3 regions of the Bradyrhizobium sp. 157 genome follow, and region 2 is predicted to be linked to each of the others. Evidence: predicted binding sites of a transcription regulator. Region 2 holds the regulator's gene; each other region holds the start of a gene.
The links. The regulator PhoB, encoded in region 2, activates phosphate uptake and scavenging genes when phosphate is short. The targets are predictions, from matches to a motif close to TGTCATNNANCTGTCAT.
Positions count from the first base shown of each region.

Region 1: IVA95_RS07845 (alkaline phosphatase D family protein) is a predicted target of PhoB. The motif match lies at 3,287-3,303, and genes of this name have one in related genera.
Region 3: IVA95_RS05420 (CorA family divalent cation transporter) is a predicted target of PhoB. The motif match lies at 2,583-2,599, and genes of this name have one in related genera.

Region 1 covers NZ_JADPKF010000033.1:132,917-137,361, forward strand. Annotated here, with positions in the region: gene IVA95_RS07840 (acetyl-CoA C-acyltransferase) at 24-1,196, opposite strand; gene IVA95_RS38740 (hypothetical protein) at 1,492-1,620, shown strand; gene IVA95_RS07845 (alkaline phosphatase D family protein) at 1,649-3,220, opposite strand; gene IVA95_RS07850 (hypothetical protein) at 3,399-3,800, opposite strand; gene IVA95_RS07855 (indolepyruvate ferredoxin oxidoreductase family protein) at 3,943-4,445, opposite strand, start outside.
Region 2 covers NZ_JADPKF010000077.1:132,268-136,712, forward strand. Annotated here, with positions in the region: gene argF (ornithine carbamoyltransferase) at 1-323, opposite strand, end outside; gene IVA95_RS20150 (aspartate aminotransferase family protein) at 323-1,531, opposite strand; gene IVA95_RS20155 (GcrA family cell cycle regulator) at 2,026-2,535, shown strand; gene phoB (phosphate regulon transcriptional regulator PhoB) at 2,710-3,414, opposite strand; gene phoU (phosphate signaling complex protein PhoU) at 3,425-4,141, opposite strand; gene pstB (phosphate ABC transporter ATP-binding protein PstB) at 4,153-4,445, opposite strand, start outside.
Region 3 covers NZ_JADPKF010000021.1:193,188-197,632, reverse strand. Annotated here, with positions in the region: gene IVA95_RS05425 (indolepyruvate ferredoxin oxidoreductase family protein) at 1-2,408, shown strand, start outside; gene IVA95_RS05420 (CorA family divalent cation transporter) at 2,644-3,624, shown strand; gene IVA95_RS05415 (GcrA family cell cycle regulator) at 3,851-4,180, shown strand; gene IVA95_RS05410 (thiolase domain-containing protein) at 4,422-4,445, shown strand, end outside.

The DNA.
Region 1 (4,445 bases), on a different contig from region 2:
GCTGTTCGCTACGTTCGACGATCTTAGCTGTAGATCTCGAACAGGCCTGCGCCGCCCTGGCCACCGCCGATGCACATCGTAACGACGCCCCACTTGGCTTTGCGCCGGCGGCCTTCCTGCAGGATATGGCCGGTGAGACGCGCACCGGTCATGCCGAAGGGATGGCCGATCGCGATCGAGCCGCCGTTGACGTTGTACTTCTCGGGATCGATACCGAGCTTGTCGCGCGAATAGAGGCACTGGCTGGCGAAGGCCTCGTTGAGCTCCCAGAGATCGATGTCGTCGATCTTCAGGCCATGGCGCTTCAACAGCTTCGGCACGGCGTAGATCGGGCCGATGCCCATCTCGTCCGGCTCGCAGCCCGCGGAGGCCCAGGCGACGAAGCGGCCCATCGGATTGAGGCCGCGTTTCTCGGCGTCCTTGGCTTCCATCAGCACCACGGCGGCGGCGCCGTCCGAGAGCTGGCTGGCGTTGCCGGCGGTGACGTATTTGCCCGGGCCCTTGACCGGCTCGAGCTTGGCAAGACCTTCCATCGTCGTGTCGGGACGGTTGCATTCGTCACGGTCGACGACGTAGTCGACAATGCTCTCCGCCTTGGTCTGCTTGTCGACGACCTTCATCTTGGTCTTCATCGGGACGATTTCGTCCTTGAACTTGTTGGCCTGCTGGGCGGCCGCCATGCGGCGCTGCGACTCCAGCGAATACTCGTCCTGGTATTCGCGGCTGACCTTGTAGCGCTCGGCAACGATGTCGGCGGTGTCGATCATCGCCATGAAGATGTCGGGCGCGACCTTGAGCAGGTCCGGATCGATCGATTCCTTGGGCGAGCCGCCGCCGGGGATCGAGATGCTTTCGACGCCGCCGGCCACGATGCAATCGGCGCCGTCAGAGCGGATCGAGTTGGCGGCCATCGCGATGGTCTGAAGGCCCGACGAGCAGAAACGGTTCACCGAGACGCCGGCGGTCGACTTCGGCAGGCCCGCGAGCAACGCAGCCTGGCGACCGATATTGGGCGCACCGTGCGCGCAGTTACCGAGATAGCAGTCCTCGACATATTCCTTCTCGACGCCGGCGCGTTCCACGGCGTGCTTGATGGCGTGGGCCGCCAGCGACATCGGCGGGGTGATATTGAACCCGCCGCGGCCGGACTTTGCCAACCCCGTACGTGCATAGGAAACGATGACAGCTTCACGCATTTGAAAGACCTCCCTTTGATGCGATCCAGTATGGACTGGAGCCGCGCCCGTGTGTAGCGAAAACCCGAATTCCGGCCAGCGGAAAAGAAATGAACCCGCAAAGCCAGCTCGGCGCCGGGATTTGCACAACGCCTGTCCTTCGGCAAGGCCGCGGTTGGCGTGCTCGCTTCTGACAGGGGCGCGGTCCGATGCGCGACGAAAGGCGCATGAGCCGGCTATTTCACTGAGCGAAATTGGCCGCTATTGAGATCGCGCGCACGCAAGGTGCGGGCAATCAGGATCGGTCAGGGGTGCGATGGTAAGGGCGTTGCGACAATGGCTGGAAACCCATCAACTGCCCGCGATCGCCGCCGCCGTGCTCGGCGCGGTCTTCGCGCTTTCCACGCTGATGGTGATGGTCGGCTATCTGGTGGCGGCGCCCTGAAGCCAAGCGCCCAGCCGCTGTAGTCAGCTCAGATGTGCTGCGCCATGATCTGGCCCGGCCGTGCATCCGGACGGGGCTCGATATCGACCGACCACAGGTCGCGATTGTCGACGTCCTTTAACGCCACCGTCATCACTTCGGTCTTGCCGTCGATGTCGACGCGACCAAAAAACTGCATACCGAAGCAGGGAGCGAGATTCTCGCCGCTGCAGCCCTTCTGGAACATCGCTTTCGGGCCGAACGTATTGTCGAGCGGGGCCGGCGCCCAGGTGCCCGCATGCAGCGGGCCGGAGACGAATTCCCAGAACGGCTCAAAGTCCTGATAAATCGCGCGGTTCGGATCGTAGTGATGCGCGGCTGTGTAGTGCATGTCGGCGGTCAGCCAGACTGTGTTGCGGATGCCAGCGCGCTTCATGAACGACAACAGATCGGCGATCTCGTGCTCGCGCCGCTCCGGTGGCCCATCGCCAAGCGCAATGGCATCTTCGCTGATCAAGCCGATCGGCATGTCGGCCGCGATCACCTTCCAGGTGGCGTCGGAAGCCACCAGCTCGCGCTTCAACCAGGCCAGTTGCGTCGCGCCGAGAATGCAGGTGTCGCTGTGGTCGTCGCGCCTGTTCAAAGTGGAATCGCGGTAGCTGCGCATGTCGATCATGAAGACATCGAGCAGCGGGCCGTAAGCGATCTTGCGATAGATGCGGCCGTCCTGCGCGGGCGTCGCGCGCATCGGCATGAATTCATGGAACGCGCGGCGCGCCCGCGTCACCAGATGCGAGGTGCCGACCTCCGCATAGCCGCTCGCGTCGGCCGGGGCGATCGGAGCCCAGTCGTTCGTCACCTCGTGATCGTCCCATTGCGCGAACAAGGGCACGGCGGCATGGAACGCGCGAAAGTTTTGGTCGAGCCAGTTGTATTTGTAGTTGCCGCGGAACTGCGCGAGGGTTTGGGCGACGACGGACTTTTCCTCGGTGACGAGGTTTCGCCAGACCCCGCCATCGGGCAGCTTCAGTTCCCGCTCCACCGGGCAGTCCGCATAGATGTGGTCGCCGCAATGGATGAAGAAGTCCGGACGGTTGTCGAGCATGGTGCCGTAAGTCCGCATGCCGCCGCGGCTTTCGTCGATGCCCCAGCCCTGCCCCGTGGTATCGCCCGACCAGGCGAATGATACGTTGCCCCGTGTGGTGGGCGCGGTACGAAAATGCCCGACCTGCGCCTCGCCAGCGATCCCCGGCTCGCTTTCAAATCGCACGCGATAGAAAATATCCTGCCCCGGCGGCAATCCGTCGAGCAGAACTTTCGAAGTGAAATCGGCGTCCGGCAACGCATCGGCCGAAGCCGTGCCAATGATGGTCTTGAAGTCTTCGCTGGCCGAACATTCGACTTGCATCCGCGCCGCGCGGTCGGCGCGCGCCCAGATCACGGCGGAATTGGCCGAGACGTCGCCCGATTGAATGCCGCTGGTGATGAGCGGCCGATCCGCGGCGCGGCTGAGATAGGGTCTGGCGAGGCTGCCGAGACCGGCGACGGCAAATGTTGCGGCGGAGCGGACCAACAATTGACGCCGGCTCAAACTTTGAGCGGCGCGTATCGCAATCGGCATCGAAGCACCCTCGTCGAATCACGACGAAGGTGTGCCTGTTGAGTTTGACTCGCGGCTGAAGCTTTTACGACAGGTGGATGACGCCGACTCGTAGGATGGGTAGAGCGAAGCGAAACCCATCAATCCCAACGTGGAGACGTGATGGGTATCGCTTCGCTCCACCCATCCTACAAATGAACTACCGCTGCCAGTCGCAGATGCCGCCGGACTTGCACGGCCAGGTCTGGATCCGCGTGTCGCGGGCCTGGGCGTCGAGCGGATTGGTATGGCGGCGCGCCTGCTTGGTGCTGCGGGCCGCAGCGCGCGGCTTCTGCAAGCGCTCCTGCACGACGCGCGTCTTGCGCTCGGCAGCTTTGGGTACGACCACGCGTTGCGTCTTCACTGGCCGGGCATCGGTTCTGGCCTCGATCCGGACCGGGGCGAACTGCGTCTCTGGGCCGAGCCGCTTCGGCGAAAGCAGAGCATGGGGGAGATCCAGACCGAGGATCTCGCCTGCACGGTACTGATCCGCCAGCGCGGCGCTGCCTGAGATCAGGAATACCGTGCAAAGTGCTGCGGCAATAGCTCTCTTCAGGACCATCGCTGGCCTCCTGAAATCAACCAAAGACTGAAGAATAGCCATCATGTAGGAAGCCGGCAGGACAATTCCAGCCGGTTCCGCCCTCAGGGTTACGCGTGAGGATTCCGGCTGTGAAAAAGTTCACGCGCCGGGTGAACAACTTCTACTCCGCGGCCTGCGCCACCGGCTGGCCGATCGCCGCTTCCAACCGCGTGCACTCCGCACGGTATTTCGCGACATTGATTTCCTTGACGTGGCCATAGCCGCGAACGAGTTCCGCTGATTTCGCCAACTCCACCAGACGTCGCCAGTCATGCGGCTTGGCCCGGTCGAGATGGCGGAAGACCATCGCAGAATATTCTCCCGGCAAAGCCCGCTCCATCCGCCGCTCGGCCGTATAGCCGAACGGATCGAACGCGGTGCCGCGCAGGAACTTGAGCCGGGTGAGAATATCGAAGGCGCGGAAAATCCACGGGCCGAACTCGCGCTTGCGCAAGTGTCCGGTCACCTTGTCGCGCCTGGCCAGCAGCGGCGGCGCGAGGCTGACCTTGACACCCTCTTCGCCGTCGAATTGCTCCTTCAACGCTTTTGCGAACTCGCCGTCGGAATAGAGCCGGGCGACTTCATATTCGTCCTTGTAGGCCATCAGCTTGAATAGGCCCTTGG
Region 2 (4,445 bases):
ATGCGGATCATGATCGCATCGACATAGCGCGACAGCACGCGCGCGGTGTCGGCGATGGTCTCGCCGCGGCCGAGCTGCATTTCGGCCCCGGTCAGCATGATGGACTCGCCGCCGAGCTGGCGCATGCCGACGTCGAACGACACCCGGGTGCGGGTCGAGGGGCGTTCGAAGATCATCGCCAGCGTCTTGCCTTCGAGCGGCTTCTTGCTTTTCTCATGCGCTTTCAGCTTCGCCTTCATGGTGGCGCTTAACGCCAGCATGCTGCGCAATTCATCTAACGGCAGTTCGTTGATGTCGAGAAAGTGACGGACGGACTTGCTCATCATCCCGCCGCCTTCTTCAACTGCGAGCTCGACAGCACGACGCAGGCTCGCTCCAGCATCTGGACCGACTCGTCGATCTCGGCCTCGGTCACGATCAGGGGCGCCAGAAACCGCACCACATTGTCGCCGGCGCCGACCGTCAGCAGCTTCTGGTCACGCAACGCATTGACGAGATCGCCCGACGGCACCACGGCCTTGACGCCGACCAAAAGCCCCTCGCCGCGCACTTCCGAGAGAACAGTGGGATAGCGGTCGACGACGGAGGCCAGCTTCTGTTTCAACAGCAGCGACATTTTCTGCACGTGATCAAAGAAGCCGGGCTTGAGCATCACATCGAGCACGGCATTGGCCGCAGCGATCGCCAGCGGATTGCCGCCGAAGGTCGAGCCGTGCGAGCCCGGTGTCATGCCGCTCGCCGCTTCGGCGGTGGCCAGCACCGCGCCGATCGGGAAACCGCCGCCCAGCGCCTTTGCCAGCGACATCACATCCGGCGTCACGCCGACGCGCTTGTAGGCGAAGAGATCGCCGGTGCGGCCCATGCCGGTCTGCACCTCGTCGAACGCGAGCAACAGGCCCTTCTCGTCGCAGAGCTGGCGCAGCGCCTTGAAGAAAGACTGCGGCGCCGAGCGCACGCCGCCCTCGCCCTGCACCGGCTCGATCAGGATGCCCGCGGTCTGCGGGCCGATCGCTTTCTTGACCGCTTCGAGATCGCCATGCGGCACCTGGTCGAAACCGTCCATCGGCGGCCCAAAGCCTTCGAGATATTTCGCGGAGCCGGTGGCCGCGAGCGTGCCCAACGTGCGGCCGTGGAACGCGCCCTCGAAGGTGATGAGGCGATAGCGTTCTGGATGGCCCTTGGAGAATTGATAGCGGCGCACGACCTTGATCACGCCTTCCATCGCCTCCGCGCCGGAATTGCAGAAGAACACCAGGTCGGCAAAGCTCTGCTCGCAGAGCCGCGCGGCCAGCTTCTCGCCATCGGGCGACTTGAACAGGTTCGACATGTGCCAGAGCTTCGTCGACTGTTCCTGCAACGCCTTGATCAGGTGCGGATGGCAGTGACCGAGCGCATTCACCGCGACGCCTGAGGTGAAGTCGAGATAACGCTCGCCATTGGTGGCGGTCAGCCAGCAGCCTTCGCCGCGTTCGAAGCCGAGATCGACCCTGGCGAAGACGGGGAGCAGATGCGACGTGGCGCTATTGGTCATGGCAATCACTGAGGTTTGAGACCTGCCTTTGAGACCTGCCGCGGGCGTGCATTGGCGCGAACGCGGCAACAGCCGGTCTTGCGAAAACGAAACGTGCCGCCTCTTAAGGGCGGCACGTGAGAGGCATTCTATGTGGGCGGGGAGCGCTGTCAACACGCCACGGAACGGCTTTTCCTGCAGTGCAAGGGGCTGAAATCCGTAGGATTGCGGTGTGGTGGAAAACACGCAGTGAAATGCCTAGATGTCAGAACATGTGGACGCTCGGGCCCGGACTCTTGCGCCGGAGTCACGCCATATTGTAGCGTTTGGGCTGTCGGATACGACATCTCGTGCGGCAGTTCTGATCCCTGGAGTCCTTTTGTGCAGGCGTAAACGTTCGGGCGCGGTTAGCGCGCCCGGCGAGGGCTAAGGGATTCTGACCGCAGGGATTTTTGAGACGATGACATCGCCAGCGCCGCCCCGATTGGCCGGCGCGATGCGAAGGGAAGATTACGATGACGGTTTTGACCTGGTCCGACGATCGCGTCGAGCAGCTTAAGAAGCTCTGGGAAGCCGGATTGTCGGCAAGCCAGATCGCCGCGGAACTCGGAAATGTGACACGAAACGCCGTAATCGGCAAAGTGCACCGGCTGGGTCTCTCCGGCCGTGCCAAGAGCCCCTCCTCGGCCGCCCCGCGGCAGCGCAAGGCACGTCCCGCCCAGCCGATGATGCGCGTGTCGCGCCCGGTCTCGCGCGGCAATACCGCGCTCGCGCACGCCTTCGAAGTCGAGATGGAGCCGGATCCGATCGCCTTCGACAATGTCGTGCCGATGAGCCAGCGGCTGTCGCTGCTCGAACTGAACGAGGCGACCTGCCACTGGCCGGTCGGCGATCCCTCAAGCCCGGAATTCTTCTTCTGCGGCGGCAAAGCGCTCACTGGCCTGCCTTATTGCGCCCACCACTCGCGCATCGCCTACCAGCCCGCCGCCGACCGCCGCCGTCAGCAGCCGAAGCAGACAAGGTAAGTCGCGGTTCGTCGTAGCCCGGATGGAGCGAAGCGAAATCCGGGCTACGCGTTCCACTGTCATTGCGAGCGTAGCGAAGCAATCCATACTTGCTTTGCCGCACGATGGATTGCTTCGCTTCGCTCGCAATGACGATGAGAGAGTCCCCGCTTTCGCGCGGACAACGATGGAGCCTTACGGCTCCACCTTCGCAAATCGGTCATCCAGCGCGTAACCGGCGCCGCGGACGGTGCGGATCGGGTCCTGCTCGCGGCCGGGGTTGAGCAGCTTGCGCAAGCGGCCGATGTGGACGTCGACGGTGCGCTCGTCGATGTAGATGTCGCGGCCCCAGACGCTGTCGAGCAACTGCTCGCGGCTGAAGACGCGGCCGGGATGCTCCAGGAAAAATTCCAGCAGGCGATACTCGGTCGGACCGAGATCGATCTGACGGCCCGAGCGCGCGACGCGGCGTTTTTCGCGATCGAGTTCGATGTCGCCATAGGTCAGCACAGTGGCGAGCCGCTCGGGGCTTGCCCGCCGCAACAGGCCCTTCACCCGCGCCAGCAGTTCCGGAACCGAGAACGGCTTGACGATGTAGTCGTCGGCGCCGGTCGCAAGCCCGCGCACGCGCTCGCTCTCCTCGCCGCGCGCCGTCAGCATGATGATCGGCAATTGCTTGGTTTCCGGCCGGGCGCGCAGGCGGCGGCACAGCTCGATGCCGGAGAGCCCCGGCAGCATCCAGTCAAGCACGACGAGATCGGGCACGCGCTCTTTCAGCCGCGTATCCGCATCGTCGCCGCGTCCGACGGTTTCGACCTCATAGCCTTCAGCGTCGAGGTTGTAGCGCAACAGCGTGGTCAGCGCTTCCTCATCCTCGACCACCATAATGCGCGCGCTCATCTCGTATCCCTCAGCTATTCGGAACCGCGGTGGCAAAGGTCGTCATGTCGCCCTTCGGGCGCTTGTCGAGCATCTGCTGACCCTCGATCATGTAGAACACGGTTTCGGCGATGTTGGTGGCGTGATCGCCGATCCGTTCGATGTTCTTGGCGCAGAACATCAGATGGATGCAGAACGAGATGTTGCGCGGATCTTCCATCATATAGGTCAGGAGTTCGCGGAACAGCGAGGTGCAGATGGCGTCGACTTCCTCGTCGCCCTTCCACACCGCCATCGCCGCCGGCAGATCGTGCGCGGCATAGGCGTCCAGCACCGACTTGACCTGCGATTGTACCAGGTCGGTCATGTGTTCGAGGCCGCGCATCAGCTTCAGCGGCTGGAAATCGTTCTCCAGCGCCGCGACACGCTTGCCCATGTTCTTGGCGAGGTCGCCGATCCGTTCCAGATCGGTGGCAACCCGCATCGAGCCGACGATTTCGCGCAAATCGATCGCCATCGGCTGACGGCGGGCGATGGTCAGCACCGCGCGCTCCTCGATCAGATGCTGCAGGCGGTCGATCTCGACGTCGGTGGCGACGACGTGCTTGCCGAGCGCGACGTCGCGGCGGACCAGCGCGTCGACGGATTCGGTGATCATGCGCTCAGCCAGGCCGCCCATCTCGGCAACAAGGCGCGTCAATTCCTGAAGGTCGCTGTCGAATGCCTTGGCGGTGTGCTCAGAAGCCATCTGTTATCTCCTTAACCAAACCGCCCCGTGATGTAGTCCTGGGTACGTCGATCGCGCGGCGAGGTGAAAATCTTGTTGGTATCGTCGAATTCGATCAGCTCGCCGAGATACATGAAGGCGGTCTTGTCCGAGACGCGCGCCGCCTGCTGCATATTATGGGTGACGATGGCGATGGTGTAGTCCTCCGCCAGTTCCTGAATCAGTTCCTCGATCTTGGCGGTCGAGATCGGATCGAGCGCCGAGCAGGGCTCGTCAAACAGGATCACCTCGGGCCTGACCGCAACGGTGCGCGCGATGCATAGCC
Region 3 (4,445 bases), on a different contig from region 2:
TCGGCAAGATGGACGACCACGACAAACGGTTTCTCACCTTCGCCGCTGAACTTTCTGTCGCCTCACTGGCGAGCTCACTGACCGAGCGGCTGCTTCGACTTAATCTCAATCCTGAAATCGCAGCGATGCTGCGCGCCAAGGCCGACTGGTTCAACGGCCGTCAGGCGACCCAGATGCAGGCGGTCGCCCCGGTCACCCGCACGCCGTATTTCTGCTCGGGCTGCCCCCACAACACCTCGACCAAGGTGCCGGAAGGCAGCCGCGCCTTCGCCGGCATCGGCTGTCACTTCATGGCGTTGTGGATGGACCGCAACACCGAGACCTACACCCATATGGGAGGCGAGGGCGTGCCGTGGGTCGGCGTCGCACCCTTCACCAAGGAAGAGCACGTCTTCGCCAATCTCGGCGACGGGACCTACTTCCATTCCGGCAGCCTCGCGATCCGTCAGGCGATCGCCTCGGGCGCCAACATCACCTACAAGATCCTCTATAACGACGCGACCGCGATGACCGGCGGCCAGCATGTCGACGGCGAATTGTCGCCGCAGCAGATCACCTTCCAGCTCCACTCGGAGGGCATCCGCAACATCTATCTGGTCTCGGAAAATCCTGACGCCTATCCGGCGTCCGAGATCGCGCCCGGCGTCAAGACGGCGCATCGCGACGAACTCGACGCTGTCCAGAGGGCCTGCCGCACGCTGAAGGGCACCTCGGCGATCGTCTTCGTGCAGACCTGCGCCGCCGAAAAGCGCCGCCGCCGCAAGCGCGGCCTGATGGAAGACCCCGCGCGCCGCGTCATGATCAATCCGGCTGTGTGCGAAGGCTGCGGCGACTGCTCGGTGCAGTCGAACTGCATTTCGGTAGAGCCGCTGGAAACCGAGATGGGCCGCAAGCGCACCATCAACCAGTCGACCTGCAACAAGGACTATTCCTGCCTCAAGGGCTTTTGCCCGTCCTTCGTCACCATCGACGGCGGCAAGCCGCGCCGCCGCGCGCCGGCAAGCCTTGATGGTACAGGTCTTGGCGATATCGGCGATCTGCCCGAGCCGCCCTCATTCCCCTCGCTGGAGCGGCCCTACAACATCGCGGTCGGCGGCGTCGGCGGCACCGGCGTGCTGACGATCGGCGCGCTGCTCGGCATGGCCGCGCATATCGAAGGCAAGGCCAGCATGATCCTCGACATGTCCGGCCTCGCGCAGAAGGGCGGCGCGGTGCTGAGTCATGTCCGTCTCTCGGAGCACACCGCCGACGTCACCTGTTCGCGCATCGTCACCGGCACCGCCGATCTGGTGATGGCCGCCGACGAGGTGGTGGCGGCCGCCAAGGACACCATCACGCTTTGCGAAGCCAGCCGCACCGTCGGCGTGATCAATACGCACGTGATTCCGACCGCCGACTTCATCCTCAACCGCGACTTCAACTTCCAGAGCCGCAAGGTCAACCACGTGCTGGAGACCGAACTGCGCAAGGACTCTTCTTTCTACGACTTCACCAAGCCCGCCGAGGCTCTCCTCGGTGACTCCATCGCCACCAACATCATGATGCTGGGCTACGCCTATCAGAAGGGGCTGCTGCCGCTGTCGGCGAAGGCTATTCTGCAGGCGATCGAGGTCAACGGCGTTTCGATCAAGATGAACACGCAGGCCTTCCAGCTCGGCCGTCTCGCCGCCGCCGATCCGGCGCGGCTTGAGGCCATGATGAAGGGGCAGGACGAGACGGTGGTCGCGAAGACGCTGGAGGCGATGACGCTCGACGAGGTCATCGCCCACCGCAGCGCATTCCTGACCGACTATCAAAATGCTGCGCTCGCCGAGCGCTATCGGGCTCTCGTGAAGCGCGTCCGCGATGCGGCGATCGATGGCGGCTATGGCGAGGCACTGCCGCGGGCGGTCGCGGTCAACTACGCAAAGCTGCTCGCCTACAAAGACGAGTACGAAGTTGCGCGGCTGTTTACCGATGGCCGTTTCGAAAAGCAGCTCCGCGACCAGTTCGAAGGCGACTTCAAGTTCAACTTCAATCTGGCGCCGCCGATCCTCGGCGGCGGCCTCGATGCGCTGGGACGGCCGAAGAAGCGCGCGTTCGGTGCGTGGATGATGCCCGTGTTCCGGACGCTGGCAAAATTGCGCTTCCTGCGCGGCACGCCGTTCGACATTTTTGGCTACAGCGCCGACCGCAAGCTCGAACGCGACCTGATTGTGGCTTACGAGAAGGACGTCGCCACCGTGCTCGGCGCGCTGTCGCCGATCACGCACGACACTGCCGTCGAACTCCTGTCCTTGCCCGACCGCATCCGCGGTTACGGTCCAATCAAGGAAAAGGCGGTCGCGGACGCCAATGCGCGCCACGCGCAACTCACCGCCGATCTCGCCAACCCGCCGCCGGCACCGCGCCAGTTGGCGGCGGAATGATCGCGTAGGGTGGGCAAAGGCGCACTTGCGCCGTGCCCACCATCTATACTCCGCTCGTGATGGTGGGCACGCTTCGCTTTGCACACCTACGAACGCTGCGTCCCGGGGACGAGCGGCCGGACGAATTGCCCGATTGAAATCAAGACCTTGTTTCCAGAGCTTCGATGGGGTAGTCGCCATCAGCTTGTCACTGCGTTGACGCATTGCCTGCTTCGCACCAGCAACGGGTTAGCAGATGGACCAGCCCCTAGCCGACATCGGCATCATCTCCGCCTATCGCTTTGCGGGCGACGGTTCCGCGACGAAGCTCGACGTCGCCAACCTCGATGCGGAACTCGCCGATCCGCACGGCTGGCTGTGGCTGCATTTCAATCTGTCCAACCGTCGCTGCCACGACTGGCTCGCCAGTGCGCCGCTGTCCGATGTTGCGCGCGAGACCTTGCTAGATGCCGACGAGCATATCCGCCTCGATATTTTCGACGAGGAGATCGCCGGCGTTTTGCCCGACCTGCACCAGGAGTTCATGCAGGAGGGCGACGATCTCCTGCGGGTGCACTTTGCGATCTCGTCGAAGCTGATGATCACCGCCCGGCGCAAGCCGCTGCGCGCGATCGAGCTGACACGGCGTGCGCTCGATAGCGGCCGCAAGTTTCCCACCCCGGTGTCGCTGTTCGATGCGATCGTCGACCAGTTCGCCGATGTGATCGGACGCTATTCGGCGAGCCTTGGCGACGAGCTCGACATCGTCGAGAATCATGTATTGCACGACGAGATCGACGATGAGCGATTGCGGCTCGGCCGCGTGCGCCTGCAGGCGATCCGCACGCGGCGGCAGCTGTCGCAGATCCGTGCGTTGTTTCATCGCCTGGAGACGCGCGAGGACGTCGAATCGGAAACCCTGCTATCGGCGATGCGCAAGCTTGCGCAGAAGTTCGACGCGCTCGACTACGAGTTCAGCGCGATCTATGAGCGCGCGCGGCTGCTGCAGGACGAGATCGCCGGCCGCATGACGGCGATCACCAACCGTCGCCTGTTCACGCTATCGGTCCTGACCGCGTGCATGCTGCCTTCGACGCTGGTCACCGGCTTCTTCGGCATGAACACCAAGGACATGCCATTCCAGACCGGCGACGGCGGCACCTGGTATGCGCTTCTGCTGGTGATCGCCGCGGGAGCACTGACGTGGTGGCTGCTTAGGCGGACCAAGGCCTTGTAGGCCGATCATGGTGTGACAGGAGCCTCGGCCGGCATGCCCGCGAAGCAGGCATCGAGCAGGCCATCGAGGTCAACGGCGTCGCGATCAAGATGAATACGCAAGGCTTTCAGCTCGGCCGTCTCGCACTCCGATCAACGACGCGGCATTAACGACGAGATGATCTCCTCGCTGAAGCAACGTGAGCAACGACTAGCCTGTCGCTCGCAGTCGATGTATAATCATCTCCATGGGTTGGGATGCGAACGACGTAGCACTGCTCAAAAAACTCTGGGCCGATGGCCACAGCGCCGGCCAGATCGCAAATCGGCTGGGCCTTAGCCGCAATGCCGTGAGCGCCAAGTTGAAGCGCATGGGCCAGAAGCGCGGTCGTAAGCCGCCGACCGCGAGCCCCAAGATCGTGTCGGTGCCGAAGCGAGCGGTGGCGCCGCTGGCGGCCTGTGCCCGCCCGGCGGACAAGGTCATGTCGCCGCGCAAGCCGGCAGCAACGCAGCCCAAGGAATTCACCAAGCGTCAGCTTTACGCGATGCTGGTCGATGCGGTCCGGAATACCGGCTGACGCTTGCCGACTCGCCGGTCGGCAATCAGCAGGCGCCGGCCGCGCCGCGAGAACGCGGCGTCGTGAAACGTCAAGCCGAACGGCGGACAGGCGTTCCGGCCTGATAAGATTTCCGCCGATAATCATCCCGACTTGAGTCCAGTCGCTACCCTCTCGCCCGGCGGAATATTTCCGCGCTTGCCAAGGTCCGCCCGACAGGCCAGAAAACTTTCGGAAAGAAGAAACGCCAACGGAGAACGATTTGACCATCAAAGGCAAAGCCTAC